Regions from separate parts of the Staphylococcus debuckii genome, predicted to be linked through region 3. Evidence: riboswitches for the same ligand, from Rfam matches in the RefSeq annotation. Region 3 holds a riboswitch; each other region holds the start of a gene.
The links. A riboswitch is a leader RNA that binds a small molecule or an ion and turns the genes downstream of it on or off. The one in region 3 is predicted to bind S-adenosylmethionine.
Positions count from the first base shown of each region.

Region 1: linked by a shared signal. The riboswitch ahead of CNQ82_RS06855 (O-acetylhomoserine aminocarboxypropyltransferase/cysteine synthase family protein) and the one ahead of CNQ82_RS03990 (methionine ABC transporter ATP-binding protein) in region 3 are both predicted to bind S-adenosylmethionine.
Region 2: linked by a shared signal. The riboswitch ahead of CNQ82_RS12300 (MetQ/NlpA family ABC transporter substrate-binding protein) and the one ahead of CNQ82_RS03990 (methionine ABC transporter ATP-binding protein) in region 3 are both predicted to bind S-adenosylmethionine.
Region 4: linked by a shared signal. The riboswitch ahead of CNQ82_RS02550 (methionine ABC transporter ATP-binding protein) and the one ahead of CNQ82_RS03990 (methionine ABC transporter ATP-binding protein) in region 3 are both predicted to bind S-adenosylmethionine.

Region 1 covers NZ_CP033460.1:1,466,033-1,470,663, reverse strand. The annotation lists gene msrA (peptide-methionine (S)-S-oxide reductase MsrA) at 1-452, shown strand, start outside; gene CNQ82_RS06860 (homoserine O-acetyltransferase/O-succinyltransferase family protein) at 499-1,392, opposite strand; gene CNQ82_RS06855 (O-acetylhomoserine aminocarboxypropyltransferase/cysteine synthase family protein) at 1,394-2,674, opposite strand; SAM riboswitch class I at 2,736-2,833, opposite strand; gene mprF (bifunctional lysylphosphatidylglycerol flippase/synthetase MprF) at 3,008-4,631, opposite strand, start outside.
Region 2 covers NZ_CP033460.1:2,533,288-2,537,918, reverse strand. The annotation lists gene norA (multidrug efflux MFS transporter NorA) at 1-269, shown strand, start outside; gene CNQ82_RS12315 (hypothetical protein) at 389-1,000, opposite strand; gene CNQ82_RS12310 (YhgE/Pip domain-containing protein) at 1,018-1,659, opposite strand; gene CNQ82_RS12305 (TetR/AcrR family transcriptional regulator) at 1,864-2,475, shown strand; SAM riboswitch class I at 2,631-2,734, shown strand; gene CNQ82_RS12300 (MetQ/NlpA family ABC transporter substrate-binding protein) at 2,836-3,654, shown strand; gene CNQ82_RS12295 (lactate/malate family dehydrogenase) at 3,676-4,620, shown strand.
Region 3 covers NZ_CP033460.1:884,796-889,426, forward strand. The annotation lists gene gcvH (glycine cleavage system protein GcvH) at 1-331, shown strand, start outside; gene CNQ82_RS03980 (toprim domain-containing protein) at 615-977, shown strand; gene CNQ82_RS03985 (thioredoxin family protein) at 974-1,273, shown strand; SAM riboswitch class I at 1,329-1,433, shown strand; gene CNQ82_RS03990 (methionine ABC transporter ATP-binding protein) at 1,532-2,557, shown strand; gene CNQ82_RS03995 (methionine ABC transporter permease) at 2,550-3,245, shown strand; gene CNQ82_RS04000 (MetQ/NlpA family ABC transporter substrate-binding protein) at 3,274-4,095, shown strand; gene sufC (Fe-S cluster assembly ATPase SufC) at 4,518-4,631, shown strand, end outside.
Region 4 covers NZ_CP033460.1:571,649-576,279, forward strand. The annotation lists gene CNQ82_RS02545 (YSIRK-type signal peptide-containing protein) at 1-2,167, shown strand, start outside; SAM riboswitch class I at 2,413-2,526, shown strand; gene CNQ82_RS02550 (methionine ABC transporter ATP-binding protein) at 2,643-3,659, shown strand; gene CNQ82_RS02555 (methionine ABC transporter permease) at 3,661-4,320, shown strand; gene gmpC (dipeptide ABC transporter glycylmethionine-binding lipoprotein) at 4,345-4,631, shown strand, end outside.

The DNA.
Region 1 (4,631 bases), 580 kb from region 3:
GTATTGAAAAAGTAATATCAGGTTATATGGGCGGCACAGTAGAAAATCCGACTTATGAAGAAGTTAAAAAAGGAAATACAGGACATTTAGAAACGGTGAAAGTAGAATATGACGTTGCACTATTTTCTTATCATAAATTATTAGAAATTTTCTTTTCTGTCATCGATCCTACTGATGCAGAAGGCCAATATCAAGATCGCGGTAATCAATACCGTACTGCTATCTTCTATACCAACGAAGATCAAAAAGAAACAGCAGAACAGTATATTGAGGAACTAAAATCTACTATTGATCATCATAAGGCAATTGCAACACAAGTATTGCCAGTATCTGAATTCTACGAAGCAGAAGACTATCATCAAGATTTTTACAAAAAGAATCCAGAGCGTTTCGCTGAAGAGGAAGCACAGCGCGAAGCAATCAAACAGCAAAAAAATGGTAAGAGGGACTAAATGAACAGGCCCTCTTGCCATTTTTGCATTTATAAACATTCTATTATCAATCTAAAATATTAATTTCATTATGATGCCATCTATTCTTTTCCATCATATCTGCCCAGTTTTGGAAGAGTTGCTGAGCATAAGGAATCCAATAAGCAGGAAGTGGTGTGAGCGATTCTCCTCGGAAATAATTCTTAGGTTTAGCAGCCGCTTCCCCATTCTTCTCACTATCTCTCTGATACTCATTCAACAACGTCTCTGGTTCATATTCAAAATGACCGCCGATATATAAATCGGTCTGTGCTTTATTGGAAATGAAATCTACTCCAGTATACGGACTATAAGTAATCACATCTAAATCCGCTTCCTCCATCACCTCATAAGGATCCATAAAGGAACCGCGAGATTGAGGAATGATATATTCAGGAATCTCGCATAAAACAGGGTGTGCTTGCATAATATGATAGCGGTAAATTCCTGTTAATTTTTCAGGAAACATTCTTTTGTGAATACCGTAACGATAATTCAAAGCAAATTGTGCACCCCAGCAAATAAACAGACGTTGTTTCACATGAGTTTCTGACCACTCATAGATAGTCTTTAATTCCTCGATATAATCTACTTCAGAAAAATCAAGATGTTCAACAGGTGCTCCTGTCATAATCAAACCATCATAATCCTTATCCTTGATATCATCAAATTCCTGATAATACTGCTCCGCATGCACATTTGAAGAAGTTCGGCTTTGATGAGTCACTGGATAGGTAAAATCAATATTAATCGGATGATCCGTTTGTCCAAGCAATCGCAGCAGTTGTCTTTCTGCATCTTCTTTTACCGGCATTAAATTAACAATCAAGAGATTTAAACCATCGTTGATTCTTTGTTTTGCAAACTCGATGTGCTCCTCTTGTAGTATAGGCAGTATAGGAATTTTATTCGTAAATAACATGTTAAATCGCGTCTAATCCTTTTTCCAAGTCATTAATGATATCATCAATATGTTCAAGACCTACAGAAATACGAATCGTTTCAGGAGTAATACCCGCAGTCAATTGTTCTTCTGGAGTTAATTGAGCATGTGTCGTAGAAGCCGGATGAATCACTAATGATTTAGCATCGCCTACATTCGCAAGCAATGAGAATAATTCTAACGACTCGATAAATTTAATGCCTGCCTCATAACCGCCTTTAACACCGAAAGTGAAAATAGAACATGCACCTTTAGGAAGATATTTTTCTTTCAAATCATAGTACTCACTAGAAGGAAGACCCGCATATTTCACCCATTCTACTTTGTCGTGATTATCTAAGAACTTAGCAACCTTTTCAGCATTCTCAACATGACGTTCCATTCTTAAAGATAATGTTTCTAATCCTTGAAGGAGTAAGAAAGCATTTAAAGGAGACAGACAAGCACCTGTGTCACGTAATAACGTCGTTCTGATTTTGAACGCTAAAGCAGCTTCTCCAAAGGCATCCGCAAATACTAAATCATGATAAGATGCATCAGGTTCAGTCAAACCAGGGAACTTGTCATTTTGTTTCCAATCGAAGTTGCCGCCATCTACTACGACGCCTCCCATAGAAGTCCCATGTCCGCCAATAAATTTAGTCGCCGAATGTACCACGATATTCGCGCCATGTTCTAATGGTCTGAATAAATATGGAGAAGCAAAAGTGTTATCCACGATTAATGGAATTCCCGCTTCATGCGCAATTTCTGCTAATTTCTCTACATCTTCTACATTACCTTCAGGATTGCCGATTGTTTCAATATAAATCGCTTTAGTATTATCTTTAATAGCATTTTTAACTTCATCAAAGTTCTTGCTGTCGACAATAGAAACATCAATACCATACTTAGGCAAAGTATGACTGAATAAAGTATAAGTACCACCATATAAAGTAGAGCTTGCTACAATGTGATCTCCTGCTTCAGCTACTGTTTGTACAGCATACGTAATAGCCGCCATACCAGAACCCACTGCTACCCCTGCAACACCGCCTTCCAATTCCGCAACACGTGTTTCAAAGACAGCCACGGTCGGATTCGTCAAGCGAGAATAAATATTGCCTAATGCGTTTAAACCGAATAAATCTGCCGCATGTTGTGTATCATCGAATGTGAAAGATGTCGTTTGATAAATGGGTACTGCTCTCGAATTCGAAGTAGGATCTACCTCCTGTCCTGCGTGTAATTGCAATGTTTCAAATTTAAAATCGTTTGTCATGTTCTATTTCCCCCTTATTTAACATAAAAAATAAGCCTACCTGAAAAGATAGACTCAAAACTTCTTATCTTTCAGGTCTTCACCTGCTGGAATTAGCACCTAACTTAAATAGGTTGCCTGGTATCGTCGGGCCAGTCCCTCCACCATTCTGGATAAGTTTTATATAATTTAATCAGAGTATAAAACTATTCTTTCTCCTTGTCAACAGACTATTCTCATTTTTCAGAAATTAATTTAGACTTTGCTTGCTGAAAAACACTGTCCCAGTACTCTCTTTAAAAATAAAAACCCGATTGCCTAGCTTTCAGACAATCAGGTTTCCTTTTCCATATGCTATTGTTTAGAACGAATAACACGCAGTACTTTCAACATATTCTGCCATAAGGAACTATGTCTAGAATATACTAAGTATCTTGGTTCCCAGTGAGGTTTAAACTTTTCTTTATATTGTCTCAATCCGCGGAAGCGATATAAATTGTTGAAGTTTTCGAATATGCGTCCTGCGATACGTTCATTCAAGTAAGAGAACTCCGTCTGTCCAACATTAGATAATGTCGCCATTCCCATGTTGAACGCTTTATAATCATGTTCTTGGCCCCATAACAACATATGAAGGTATAAACCATCCATCAATGGTAAATCAACATCAGGGAGCCAACGGATAAGGTCTACAGAGAATGAATCATTATAATGCGTCGGCATTAAAGTACTGAACGCAATAATTCTACCGTCTTTTTCTTTTAAGATACCGACCGGGGCTTTAGAGACATAGTTGTCTGTAAATTGGCCGACTGAAAAATGCATTTCATTTTTTCCATCCAGCCATGCATCACTGACCTGTTTCAATTGTTTCATCAATTCCGGTGAAAATGGTGGTTCTATAATTTCAAATTGGATCTCTTGATCAGCAATTTTATTCAATGTTGCTCTGAAGCCTCTGCGTTTCTTACCTGAAGTCGTAAAGGTCGTTAAATCAATTACCGCTTCTTCCCCTAATTTAAAGAACTGATTACCGAAATCATGATACAACGGCATATAACGATCGCTCGCTTGATAGAAAATCACTTCATAGCCCATCTTCACTGCATAATCATAAATTGTCTCTAATAAATGGTGGAAACGTGCCGGGTTACCGATAGGATCTCCAAGTACAACTAAAGCATTGGATTTGTAGCGGTACATCACAAATGCTTCTTCAGATTCATCCATAAATACTTCTTTATCGCCACTATAGATAAGGTGGCTTAAATAGTTGCCGCCGTATTGCTGGATAATCTCTGTACAACGTTCGAAATCCGGTTTCGGGCGCTCTTTAGAATATGCTTGTTCAAATAACCAGACAATAAATGCCACAAGGATGAAAATGACGAGTGTCGTCAACCATAAATAATAACGTAGGAGCGAATTATCTAATTCCATCTTGTATGCATCTAACGCATTCAACACTAATTTAATAATATAATGATTTAAAATCAGCATACCTGCACTGACAAAAAACATAGCGACAATATGACGCAGTCGAAGTGGTCGTTTCAAAATCGTTGTTTTGTTGAATGAATAAACCAACAATGCGAATAGAACTACTAGCCAAAACATCAGCAATACCGATGTATTCATATACAAGGTAATCGCAAAAATGATAATAATCGCAAATAAAGCAAATAAAATGGCACGTCTGCTTTGTTTAAAAATTCCTCGTACATTCAACATTAAAATCAAACAAGCACTCGTATGAATCGTCACAATAATATAATAAAACATGTGATTAGGATCGTATAATCCATCATAAATAATCGATACATTGTTTAATAAGAACATCAAGCTAGTAAAAGCGACTAAAATTCCTAAAGATAACGAAGGAATCTTAGAAACGACAGCCTTTTGATAAGAAAATAAGAAACTAGTGACTTCTTTTGCCGGTGTATAATATCTGGATTGTTCAATATAACGTCTTGCA
Region 2 (4,631 bases), 1.0 Mb from region 3:
TTATCGTCTTTATAGGTTTCGATATGATTCGTCCAGCAATCACTAATTATTTTTCAAATATTGCAGGTGATCGACAAGGACTCGCAGGTGGTTTGAACTCTACCTTTACTAGTATGGGCAACTTTATCGGTCCTTTAGTAGCAGGCGGTTTATTTGATGTGAATATTGAATATCCTTTATACATGTCGATTATAGTCATGCTATTAGGCATTGTAATTATCTTCTTAGAAAAAATACTGAGAAAAAGAAAACAAACGAAAGCAAGTTAATTGTAGAGACGATTATATGGAAGAGTATATAAATAATTAAAAGATATCATTTAAGCCGATGAAAATTCTGTGGATTTTCATCGGCTTAAAATTGATATTGAACAGAAATTTTAAAGCTGTTAGTTGCCTAGTGAGTACTTTTTGTATTTCTTAGTATAAAGACGTGTGATAAGAGATATTATTCCGAATGTCATAAATATAATAAACATCCACACTGTTCCATTCATTACTAAACTTGTATTATCATATAATAATCCTTTTAATGTCTTAATATAGTAATAGAAAGGGTTCCAAGGAAGAACAAGATGCTGATAAAATTCTGGTACCATTGCATTAGGCAACATCACAGATTGTATCGTAAAGAATAATAAGAGTATAAATACAGGGACTATTGCTATACCTGTCCATACCATAAATCCAAATATCAGAGCAGAAAAACCTAAAATAGCAATTGCAATATAAGTTGCTGTAATTACAGGTTGATTAAAATCAAAATTTAAAACACCGCTCATATAATAAATGTAGATGAATGAACCGACAAAAGCGGCGGTAGTAATGGATAAAATGAGTTTGCATACAAACCACAATTTGTCTTTACTTGGAGCTAATTTCTCTCTATTTTTAAATGTAAAGAAAGATAAAATAGCTATAATAAGAGACGTTAGCCAAATAGGTGAAAACATAACAGCAGCTGCATTGCCATTAGCTTGGTTGTCTTTAATTTTATTCAAAGTAGTAGTATCCACTTTTACAGGATTAACGAAGTGATCGAATTGCTTGGGAGATCGATATTATTTTTAGCTAATAACTCAACATTTTGTTTGCTGATTTGATTGTTTAATTTGTCTGAAATTTTAGTTAAAGCTTGTTGGGCGATATTCGATACTTGTGCATTGCTCCCTTGGTTAATGATAATTCCTATTTGTGCTTCTTTCGGTTCTGGTACTTTTTGTGCGCCTTTACCTACTTTTGATTGCATGATTTTAATTTGTTCAGGTGATAACTCGCCTGAATTAACCTTTTCTTTTATTTCTTTTTGTTTTTCTAACATAATCTTATTTTGCGCATTGCTTAGAGCATTTTTTGAAAAATCTTTATCGAACACAATAGCTCCAACATATTTATTATCTTCTAACCCTTTATTGAGTTTTTTTGTATTATCTACTTGCTTCCAATCTATAGTTTCATTTTTACTTTCTTTTAGTTTATCAATAAAACTTTCTCCTATATTCATAGATTTACCTTGAACTTCAAAACCACTGTCTTTATTTAATACTGCGATAGGAACATTTTTAGGTTTCGGATTATAAGCAGGATAAAAGGCTGTTGCTAAGATTATAAGGATAAGTGTTGCTGCAATAGGGATAAGCCATAGTAATTTTTTCTTCATAAAGTTTCCTCCTAATTTTAAGCAACACGATGTTGCTTATCATTCTATGTGTTATTATAAACTCGTAAAAACTATACTCAATAACCAATTAGGACGAATGTGAATGTTAAGCAACAAATTAGAGAAATATGTAAGAAAAGTAATTTTCTGATATTGCTACAATCATAGAGATGTTAATTAGAAACGAAAAAAGGAGACGAACAAATGGATCGCAGAGTCAGACGTACCACAAAATCAATCAGCAGTGCATTTATTCAATTGCTTAAAACTTATTCGATAGAGGAAATAACTATTCAACAGATAGCTGACGAAGCAGATATCAATAGAGCGACATTTTATAAGTATTATACAGATAAGTACCATTTATTAACCGCATTAGAAGACAATGAAATTCAAAACATCAAAAAACATATAAATTATAATGCACTATCTACATTTAGAGAAAGAAATGAAAAAAGTTTGAATGACTTATTTAATGGTGTCTCTCAAAATATAGTTGAAATTATACTTAAGAATATTGAGTTATATGAAGTTTTATTTAATATGAAAAGAAAGAGTGCTATCGAAGATAAATTGTCTGAAACTATAGCACAAAATTTAACTACTATATTGAACAATGAAAAAAACATCAATACTATTCCCTATAGATATTTTCATTGTTTTATAGCAGGCGCTATTATTTCCACTATTAAATTTTGGGTGCTTGATCCTGACAGAATATCTAAAGAAGCGCTTATTAATAGTTTATATTTATTAATGTACAAAGGACCTTTAGGACAGTTATTAGATGAAGTGTCTTCTGGAAACTTAAAGTAAAAATTCAATATTGAGACAGTATATCTATGCTCGCAACAGTTGACACAAAAGTTGTGAATAGATATTCTGCCAACCATTATTTATCAGAAAATTTTAAAATCTCATTGACCGCATTTTAAGTTAGTGGTAACCTTAATACAATTCAATCAATTAAACTCTTATCCAGAGCGGCGGAGGGAAGTGCCCGACGAAGCCCGGCAACCATCATTATATGAAAAGGTGCTAATTCACATTAAGCGTAAGCTTATAAAGATGAGAGAAAGTATTTAAGGCTTTCTCTTTTACAGAGGAAGTCTTTTTCTGTGTGAAGGAAGAGTAGATTTTATTGAAGAACTTATACATAGGAAGGTGTCAATAGACATGAAAAAATTCATAAGTTTGTTTGCATTGTTAGCAGTCATCTTTACACTTGCGGCGTGCGGCCAAAGCAAAAGCGCTGAAAATAAGAAAATAACCGTAGCAGCATCCCCAGCACCGCATGGAGAAGTATTAGAACATGCTAAAGAAGAAATGAAGAAAAAAGGTTATGACCTAGAAATTAAAGTAGTGAATGATTATAAAGTACCGAATAAATTGTTGGATAAAGGAGATATAGATGCGAACTTATTCCAACATGTCCCTTATTTAAACGCGGAGAAAAAGTCGCACGGTTATAAGATTGAAGAAGTCGGAAAAGTATTTACAACGCCGATGGGTGTCTATAGTAAGAAGTATAAAAATATTAAAGATATTCCGGACGGCTCTACAATTTATGTTTCCAATAATCCGGCTGAAGAAGGCCGTTTCTTATCATTCTTTGTTAATGAAGGTCTAGTGAAACTTAAAAAAGGTGTCAAAATAGAAGATGCTAAATTTGATGACATTGTTGAAAATAAAAAACACCTGAAATTCAACAATCAACAAGGCGCAGAATTTTTACCAAAAACATATAAAAGCGGAGAAGGGGCAGCTGTAATTATGAACTCCAACTATGCGATGGATAACGGTTTGAAACCTTCTAAAGATGCGATTGTCATGGAAGATAAATCATCTCCATTCGCTAATATCCTTGCAGTAAAAGAAGGGCATAAGAACGATAAGAAATTCCAAGAGTTAATTAAAGTCTTACAATCAAAAGATATGAAAAACTTTATTGAGAAAAAATACGGTAAAGACGTTGTACCGTATGAAGCAAAATAACTGACAACAGGTGGTAATCATATGACAAAGTTAGGCATTATCGGAACAGGACGCGTAGGCAGCCAAGTATTAACGGATGCACAGTATCTAGGTGCTTTTTCAGAAATTGTATTGATAGATACAAATGAAGATTTAGCACACGGGGAAGCCTTAGATCATCATCATTTACAAGGTTTAAATCATACGCATCATATCAAGATATATGAGGGCAGTTACCAAGATTTAGCGGATGCAGAGATAGTGATTGTTTCTGCAAGCGCGCCTTCTACTCCAGATATGGCAGATCGTACCTTATTGACACGAGCGAATAGTTCAATTATTCATTCAGTATTTGAACAGCTGAACCAAGTAACACAAGAAGCTGTCGTTATAGTGATTTCAAATCCTGTAGATGCGATGACTTACTTAGGACAGGCTTCAAGTTATCCTGCTGAAAAGGTTATCGGTACAGGGAGAATCTTAGAATCTTCAAGATTCAGAGCGTTAATTGCAGACCATTATAAGGTAGACCCGAAAAATGTAGAAGCATTTGTATTAGGTGAACATGGTTCGCATGGTGTACCGATTTGGAGCAGAGTGAGAATCCATGGCATTGAATTAGAAGAGTTTGAAAGCTTAACAGGCAGCACACCAATAGATAAGAATGTAATCTCCAAACGTATTGACGAAGTATCATTCGAAGTCTTCCAGAAAAAAGGCTGGACGAATTCAGCTATTTCGAGAGCGGCTGTACAACTCGCACATGCTATTTTGCTCAATGAACAAAGCATTGAACCAGTCAGTGCAGAAGTACATGGAGAATATGGTTTTAAAGAAGGAGCACTCAGCTTATTATCCTTAATCTCTAGAGAAGGAATTGCAAAACGCTTACCAATTCAATTGGCAGAAGCGGAACTTCAACAACTAACAGCTGCGCATCATTTTATTCAACAAGCTATTGAGCAAGCGCAGAATGCGTTAGAATAATGACGCTTAAA
Region 3 (4,631 bases):
AGTTGAAGGCGATACAGTAACAATCGGTATTACTGAATACGCACAAGGTGAACTTGGCGATATCGTATTCGTTGAGTTACCAGAAACAGAAGATGATATTGAAGAGGGCGAATCTTTCGGTAGCGTAGAATCAGTTAAAACTGTATCTGAATTATATGCACCTGTTTCAGGCTCTGTAGTTGAAATTAATGAAGAATTAGAAGACAGCCCTGAATTCGTTAATGAATCACCATATGAAAAAGCATGGATGGTGAAAGTGAAATTAAATGATGAAAGTCAATTAGATGACTTATTATCAGCAGATCAATATAAAGAAATGATTGGTGAATAATTTATATTGAAAAAGCAACTCCAGGATACTTTGTATTTTGGGGTTATTTTTTTCGTGGAAATGGATATAACTAACTATATTAGTAAAGTGCAGTTACTTAACAGTTGAGTACATAATGCATTTGTTTCAAAACAATTTTCATGCAAAGCGATAAGTTTCTGCGTTACTATAGAATTATAAGTTTGATTAGCAAAATTTAATATTATTACGTATTTCTTAACTTAAGCACCACGTTTGCAAGTATTATGCAATGATATCACGAGAGTATTGGAGTGTAGTGAATATGGCATTGTTAGATAAAGTAATCGTTGTTGAAGGTAAGACAGATAAAAAGCGTGTTCAAGAGGTGATGAACGAACCAGTCCAAATCATTTGTACACACGGCACAATGGGGATTGATAAATTAGACGATATGATTGAATCCCTATATGAACGCCCAGTCTATATCCTCGTGGATGCAGATAAAGAAGGACAACGCATCCGCCAATGGTTTAAACATTATCTTTCAGAAAGCGAGCATATCTTTGTGGACAAAACCTATTGTGAAGTAGCTCGCTGTCCTAGACCTTACCTTGCTAGAGTGCTTAGAAAATATGGATTTAACGTAAAAGATGAAGCTCCTGTGAAAGGATTAGTTTATAGATGAGTACAAGCAAGACAACTAGAACAGATATTACCCAAAATTTTGATAAAGACAAACATCTGATATTTGGTTATACACCAATGTGCGGAACGTGCAAAATTTCCGAAAGAATGCTGGATATTGCAAATGATATATTGCAACTGCCAGTAGTCAAAGCGGACTTGAACTTTCATGCGGATTTCAGCGAGCAATATAAAATACAATCTGTTCCGGTAGTAATGTTGATGTCTAAAGATCAAGAAATAAAGCGAATTTACGCATTTCAATCTGTTCCATATTTATTAGAAAATTTAAAATAGTTATTGACTATCACAGAGTGAAGTGGTAGGATAAATATCAATTAAATAGTGTTATCTCTTATCAAGAGAGGTGGAGGGATGTGCCCTGCGAAACCCGGCAACCGTCTTATTAGAAATGGTGCCAATTCACAAAAAGTTGAACTGCTTTTGAAGATGAGAGAAAGAAATTTTAAATTGCTTTCTCTTTATCGCTTGAAGCGACGATAAGAGAAAGCATTTTTTAATGTGGTAATGTAAGCAAGGAAAGGGGAGTATAGGGTGATTCAACTCAAACAAATCGTCAAACGGTATAAGACGAAACATCAAGATGTACTAGCTGTCGATCATGTCGATTTAGATGTAGCAGAAGGTACGATTTACGGCGTTATCGGGTTTTCAGGCGCTGGTAAAAGTACGCTTGTCAGAATCTTAAATTATTTAGAAGAACCAACTTCAGGTGAAGTGATTATAGACGGAGAAGAATTGGGTAAGCTTTCTAAATCGCAGTTAAGAAAGAAACGTCAAAAAGTCAGCATGATTTTCCAGCATTTCAACCTATTATGGTCCAGAACAGTGTTGGATAACATTACGTTTCCATTGGAAATTGCAGGTGTTAAGCGCAACAAAGCTGTAGCCAGAGCCAAAGAATTAATTAATTTGGTAGGTTTAAGCGGACGTGAAAAGGCCTATCCTTCTGAATTATCTGGAGGTCAAAAACAAAGAGTCGGTATTGCGCGTGCATTAGCGAATGATCCAAAAGTCTTGTTATGTGATGAAGCAACAAGTGCATTAGACCCGCAAACAACGGATGAAATTTTAGAACTACTTTTAAAAATTAGAAAAGAAGAAGATTTAACGATTGTTATCATTACGCATGAGATGAACGTTATCCGTCAAATCTGTGATGAAGTTGCAGTGATGGAAAATGGACGTGTAATTGAGCGCGGTAATGTGAAAGAAGTATTTGAGAATCCGCAACATCAAGTCACTAAACGTTTTGTGAAAGAAGGTTTAAATGACGAATTCGACGAATCTATTGAAGAATTAATTCCGGCAGCGGAAGATGGTTATATCCTCAGATTTAACTTTGCGGGAGAAGAAACAACTGAACCTCTCGTATCCTATATCACGCAGCAATATGATTTAAATGTCAACATCTTAGAAGCAAATATTCGTCATTCTAAAAATGGACCGGTTGGTTTCTTGATTGTACATATTGCAGGATTGAAAACTGAATATTTTGATGAGTTCAAAAACGAATTGGAAAAACGCAGTGTGAACGTGGAGGTGGTACGTCATGGATAAATCATTCAGCGATATACTTCAAGAAATGATTACAATGCCGAACGTTCAATGGGATCAAGTATGGCAAGCTTCAATTGAAACGCTTTATATGACGGCAATTTCTACGGTATTTGCATTTATCATCGGTTTAATTTTAGGGGTTCTCTTATTTTTAACTGCTAAAAGCAAATCACCTGTAGCTAAAGTGTTCTACCAAATTGTTTCGTTTATTGTTAACTTGTTCAGAGCGATTCCTTTCATCATTTTAATCTTATTATTAATTCCATTTACAAGTTTGATTTTAGGAACTATCAGCGGACCAACAGGTGCATTGCCGGCATTAGTAATCGGTGCAGCACCATTCTATGCACGATTAGTAGAAATTGCGTTCAAAGAGATTAATAAAGGTGTGATTGAAGCAGCACGTTCTATGGGAGCTGATACTTGGACAATTATCAGAAAAGTGTTAATTCCAGAAGCACGTCCAGCTTTAATTTCAGGTATCACAGTAACAGCAATCGCTTTAGTAGGATCTACAGCAGTTGCTGGTGTAATCGGTGCCGGAGGTCTAGGTAACTTGGCCTACTTAACAGGATTTACTAGAAACCAAAATGATGTCATTTTAGTTTCAACTATCCTTATTTTAGTATTTGTGTTCATCATCCAATACGTGGGTGACTGGGCTACTAATAAAATAGACAAACGTTAATATTGATTTCAAAAAAGGGGTAAAGCAAATGAAAAAAATTATTAGTATTTTAGCAGTTTTAGTATTAACAGCAGCTTTAGCAGCTTGTGGCAACAAAGATAAATCAGACAGCGATTCGAAAACAATCACAGTAGGCGCATCTCCTGCACCGCATGCTGAAATTTTAGAAAAAGCTAAACCAATCTTGAAAAAAGAAGGTTATGACTTAAAAATCAAAACAATCAACGACTATACTACACCGAATAAATTGGTAGATAATGGCGAATTAGATGCTAACTTCTTCCAACATACACCTTACTTGAACACTGAAAAGAAAAGTAAAGGTTACAAACTTGTATCAGTAGGTAACGTACACTTAGAACCAATGGCTGTATATTCTAAAAAATATAAAAGCTTAAAAGATCTTCCAAAAGGCGCAACAGTTTATGTTTCCAACAACCCTGCTGAAGAAGGACGTTTCTTGAAATTCTTCGTAGATGACGGCTTAATCAAGTTGAAAAAAGGTGTTAAAATTCAAGATGCTAAATTCAGCGATATTGTAGAAAACAAAAAAGATATCAAATTCAATAACAAACAATCAGCAGAGTACTTACCAAAAATCTATCAAAACCAAGATGTTGATGCAGCAATTATCAACTCTAACTTTGCAATCGAACAACATTTAAGTCCTAAAAAAGACTCAATTGCACTTGAAAAACCAGAAGGTAACCCATATGCAAACTTAGTTGCTGTTAAAGATGGCGACCAAAAAGAGAAAAAAATCAAAGCTTTAATCAAAGCATTGCAATCTAAAGAAATCAAAGATTACATCAATAAAAAATATGATGGTGCTGTAATTCCAGCAGAATAACAGTATGTTTTTAATAAAACCCTGTAAATTCAACGTTTACGGGGTTTTTATTTGTTTAAAAACAATTAAAAAGGGCGGAAAAAGGACCGTTTGTCGATTTTTTTATAATAAGAAGTATAGTTTTTGTTTTACTTAAATTTGTCAATATTATTATTGTGACAGAAATATTGGTAATGATAATTTGATGCTAGAAAATGAGAATCAACAAGAATTTTTTTAGTGAATTAAATCACGAAATTGTATCAATTCAATAGTGATTCCTAGATTAGAATTCTTTTAATTTAGGTGCTCAAAAGGTTTATTAAAGGGGTCAATTGCGTTATAATTTATAAATGTATCAATGTAGTGCTATTTTGACTACAGATTAAAATTATTATAAACTAGTATATGAAATACTATTTATGTTTACGGAGGGACTTTTAATGCCATCAACATTGGAGATTAAAGACTTACACGTGTCTATTGAGGATAAAGAAATCTTAAAAGGCGTTAATTTAACAATTAACACTGGAGAAATTCATGCAGTTATGGGACCA
Region 4 (4,631 bases), 310 kb from region 3:
AGATGGACATGAAATCATTGTTCCTAAAGGCGCTAAAGGTGATGCTGGAGAATCTGTGACAGTTGTGAAAACTGCTAAAGACGCAGATGGTAACACAGTTGTAGAATTCAGTGATGGAAGCAGCGTTACAATTCCTAAGGGAGATAAAGGCGACAAAGGAGAAGATGGTACTTCAGTAACTATTACAAGTACTTCAGTACAACCAGATGGCACTACTAAAGTAACATTCTCTGACGGTCGTGAAATCAATATTCCTAAAGGCTTAGACGGTAAATCAGTTACTATTACTAAAGCTGAACCAGATGCAGATGGCAATACAGTTATTGACTTCAGTGACGGCTCTAAAGTAACTGTACCAAAAGGTCAAGATGGCAAATCAATTACTATCACTAATACTGAAAGCTTGCCAAACGGAGACGTGAAAGTCACATTCAGTGATGGACATGAAGTCGTAGTACCTAAAGGTGCTAAAGGAGATAAAGGTGAAGATGGACAATCTATCACAATTACTTCTTCTGCAGTACAACCAGATGGTAATACGAAAGTAGTCTTCAGCGATGGACACGAAATTGTTGTACCTAAAGGTCAAGACGGCAAATCAATTTCTATCGTTTCAACAACTAAAGACCCAGACGGTAACACAGTTGTAGAATTCAGCGATGGTACTTCAGTTACAATTGCTAAAGGCGATAAAGGTGAACAAGGCTTAAACGGTAAGGGTGGTCGTGATGGTCAAGACGGCAAATCAATTACAGTAACTGGCCAAACTATTGATCCGGATGGTAATACGAAAGTAACATTCAGTGATGGCAACTCAATCACTGTACCAAAAGGCCAAGACGGCACATCTGTCACTGTGAAAGATTCACACCAAGATGCAGACGGCAACACAGTTGTAGAATTCTCTGACGGTAACACAATCACTGTGTTAAAAGGTAAAGACGGAAAAGACGGCTTGAACGGTCAGGACGGCAAAGATGGCAAATCTATCACAATTACTGGTCAATCTGTAGATCCGAACGGCAATACTGTTGTGACATTCAGTGATGGCAACTCAATTACTGTATCTAAAGGTCAAGATGGCAGATCTGTTTCTGTTAAAGACTCACACCAAGATGCAGACGGCAACACAGTTGTAGAATTTACTGATGGAAATACAATCACTGTCTTGAAAGGTAAAGATGGAAAAGACGGCAAAGATGGCAAGTCTATCACAATCACTGGCCAATCTGTAGACCCGAACGGCAATACAATTGTGACATTCAGCGATGGCAGAGAAATCACTATTCCAAAAGGCAAAGACGGCGTATCTGTTACTGTTAAAGATTCACATCAAGATAAAGATGGTAATACTGTCGTAGAATTTAGCGATGGCAATACAATTACAGTCATGAAAGGTAAAGACGGACGTGACGGTATTAATGGTAGAGACGGTAGAGATGGTAGAGACGGACGCGATGGACGTGATGGCAGAGATGCTCAACCAACAGCACCTGTTTATATCGTGAATAATTACATTGATCAATATAATACAAACATTATTGTATTTAGCGATGGTCAACGTATCGAAATTCCATGCGATGAAAATGGTAATGCAGTTGTGATTATTGGATATAACCACGATGTGAAAGGTAACGTAGTATTGCAATGTGCAAATAAAACTAAAATTATCGTACCTTGTCATAAACCTGAAACACCAAAAGTTACGATTCCAATGATTCCATTAGTGCCAGCAACACCTGTTGTACCGAATCAACCAGTGACACCGACACCAAGTGGACCAAATCATCCAGGTAAATCACCGAACGATGGTGGACAAACTAACACGCCGCTTGTACCAAATCAAAATACAACACCAAGTAATTCTCGACCAACTCCACCAGTAACAGGCACTCACACACCTGTTGTAAACCATGACGGTGGTCATAAAGTTGGAAACCCAGAACCAAATCATCAACCAGAAGTAAAAACAACTACGAAAGTTTCAACACCAAATAAAGTAGCTACTCAACCAAGCAAAGCGAAACCAGAACAAAATCAACCAAAAGCAAAAGTATTACCAAATACAGGCGCTAACGATACAGCACCAATGCTTTATGGTACTATCTTTGCTGGCTTAGGAACTGCAATGATGTTCGGCATGAAACGTCGTAAAAATCAAAAATAAATAAAGTTTTCTTCAAATTAAGAGCCAGGCCACCGTGCCTGGTTCTTTTTTAATTTTGAAAAGAGAAAAAGAAAACGAGTAAATGAACTGATTTTGAATAGCTTTACTATTGAGTTGAAAAGTTGCAAACGCTTACTAGCTCTAGTGTTTAGAATTAAGTTGAAATTAACAATTTTCTAAAAATTAATGTTGACTTTTTCACTCAGTAATGTAATATATGAAATATAAATGAACTGAATACATAACTCTTATCCAGAGAGGTGGAGGGACAGGCCCTATGAAACCTCGGCAGCAGGATCGAAATCGTAACTATTCGATTACTGTGCCAATTCCTACAGCAAATGCTGTAAAGATGAGACGAGCCAAATTATTCCGAGGACTTGTTTCATTGTCCCCGGAATTTTTATTTTTCAAAATAAAAGTCAAAATAGAGGCAAAATTCATTCATTTCAAACTATCAGAGGGGGACTAACCTATGATTGAGTTCAAGGATGTGAGTAAAACATTCCATAAGCGCTCAACAGAAATTCAAGCTTTAAAGGATGTCAGCTTTACTGTTGAACGACAAGAAATCTATGGTGTTATTGGCTACAGCGGTGCAGGTAAGAGTACTTTAATCCGTTTGGTAAATAAGCTTGAGAATGTAACATCTGGTGAAGTCGTTGTCGATGGACATCAAATAAATCAATACAGCAAGAAAGAATTGCGTAAAGTTAAGAAGAATATTGGTATGATATTCCAGCATTTCAACTTGCTGAATTCTAAAACGGTATTTAATAATGTGGCAATGCCGCTGATTTTGGAAGGCAAGAGTAAAAAATACATAAAAGAGAAAGTAGATGAAATGTTAGAGTTCGTCGGACTTGGAGATAAAGGCTCACAATATCCGAATGAACTTTCTGGTGGTCAAAAACAAAGAGTAGCCATCGCCAGAGCACTTGTCACAGATCCTCAAATTTTATTGTGTGATGAAGCTACAAGTGCACTCGATCCAGCTACTACGGACTCTATCTTGCGACTCTTAAAGCGAGTGAATGAAACATTTGAAGTAACGATTTTATTGATTACTCACGAGATGAGTGTCATTCAAAAGATTTGCGATAAAGTTGCCGTTATGGAACAAGGGCGCGTCATTGAAAAAGGCACTGTCTTAGATGTCTTCAGTCACCCGAAAACCGAAACGGCGAAGAACTTCGTTTCTACAGTTATCAGCACAGACATCAGTGAGAAGATGATTCATCAATTACCGACAGATGCCAATTATCAAGATGTGAAAGTTTATATGGAAGGTGCTCAATTAGGCTTATCTGTGATCCAAACATTGATTAAAGACTTTAATTTAGGAGTGAACGTCATTTATGCTTCGATGTCGGATATTCAAGATACTTCAGTCGGTTATTTGACATTACGTATTAAAGGCACTGACGAAGAGAAACAACGCGCATATGATTACTTGAAACAACATCACATCGAATATGAGGAGGTTGGATAATATGCTTGGTTCATCTTTAGACTCGTCGCAATTATGGGAAGCACTCTATCAAACGTTATTGATGGTTTCAATTTCACTAGTGATTGGTGCATTAATTGGGATTCCTTTAGGCATCTTACTAGTAGTGACGAAGAAAAATGGTATTTGGGAAAATGTAGCAATCTATCATATCTTAAATCCGATTATTAACATTTTTCGTTCGATTCCATTCATTATTTTGTTAATTGCGATTGTACCGTTTACTAAATTAATCGTAGGGACATCCATCGGTACAGCAGCGGCGATTGTACCTTTAACGGTATACGTAGCACCTTACATTGCGCGTCTCGTTGAAAATTCATTATTGGAAGTAGACGCAGGGGTTATCGAAGCAGCGAATGCAATGGGCGCCTCACCGTTCCAAATTATTCGCTACTTCTTAATGCCAGAAGCTTTAGGATCATTAATCTTAGCGATTACTACTGCAATCATCGGTTTGATTGGTTCAACAGCTATGGCCGGTGCAGTAGGTGGCGGCGGTATTGGTGACTTGGCCTTAGCTTATGGTTACCAACGTTTTGATACTATCGTCATTGTTATTACAGTAGTTATTTTAGTCATTATGGTTCAGCTGATTCAATCTCTCGGGAATGTTTTGGCTAAGAAGATTCGCAGAAATTAATCACACAAAGGGGTTTTTTAGGATATGAAAAAGTTATTAGTATTATTAATGGCATTAGTCGTAGTACTTGCGGCTTGCGGCGGCAATAAGAAAGATGATAAGACCGTCACAGTAGGGGTCGCATCAGATGATACAAAGGTATGGGATAAAGTGAAAGAACTGGCGAAGAAAGATGGAATCAACGTTGAAATCAAGAAATTCTCTGATTACAACGTACCGAACAAGGCGCTAAACGATGGGGATATCGACATGAACGCATTCCAACATTTCGCATTCTTGCATGAATATGAGAAAGCAAACAAAGGGACTCA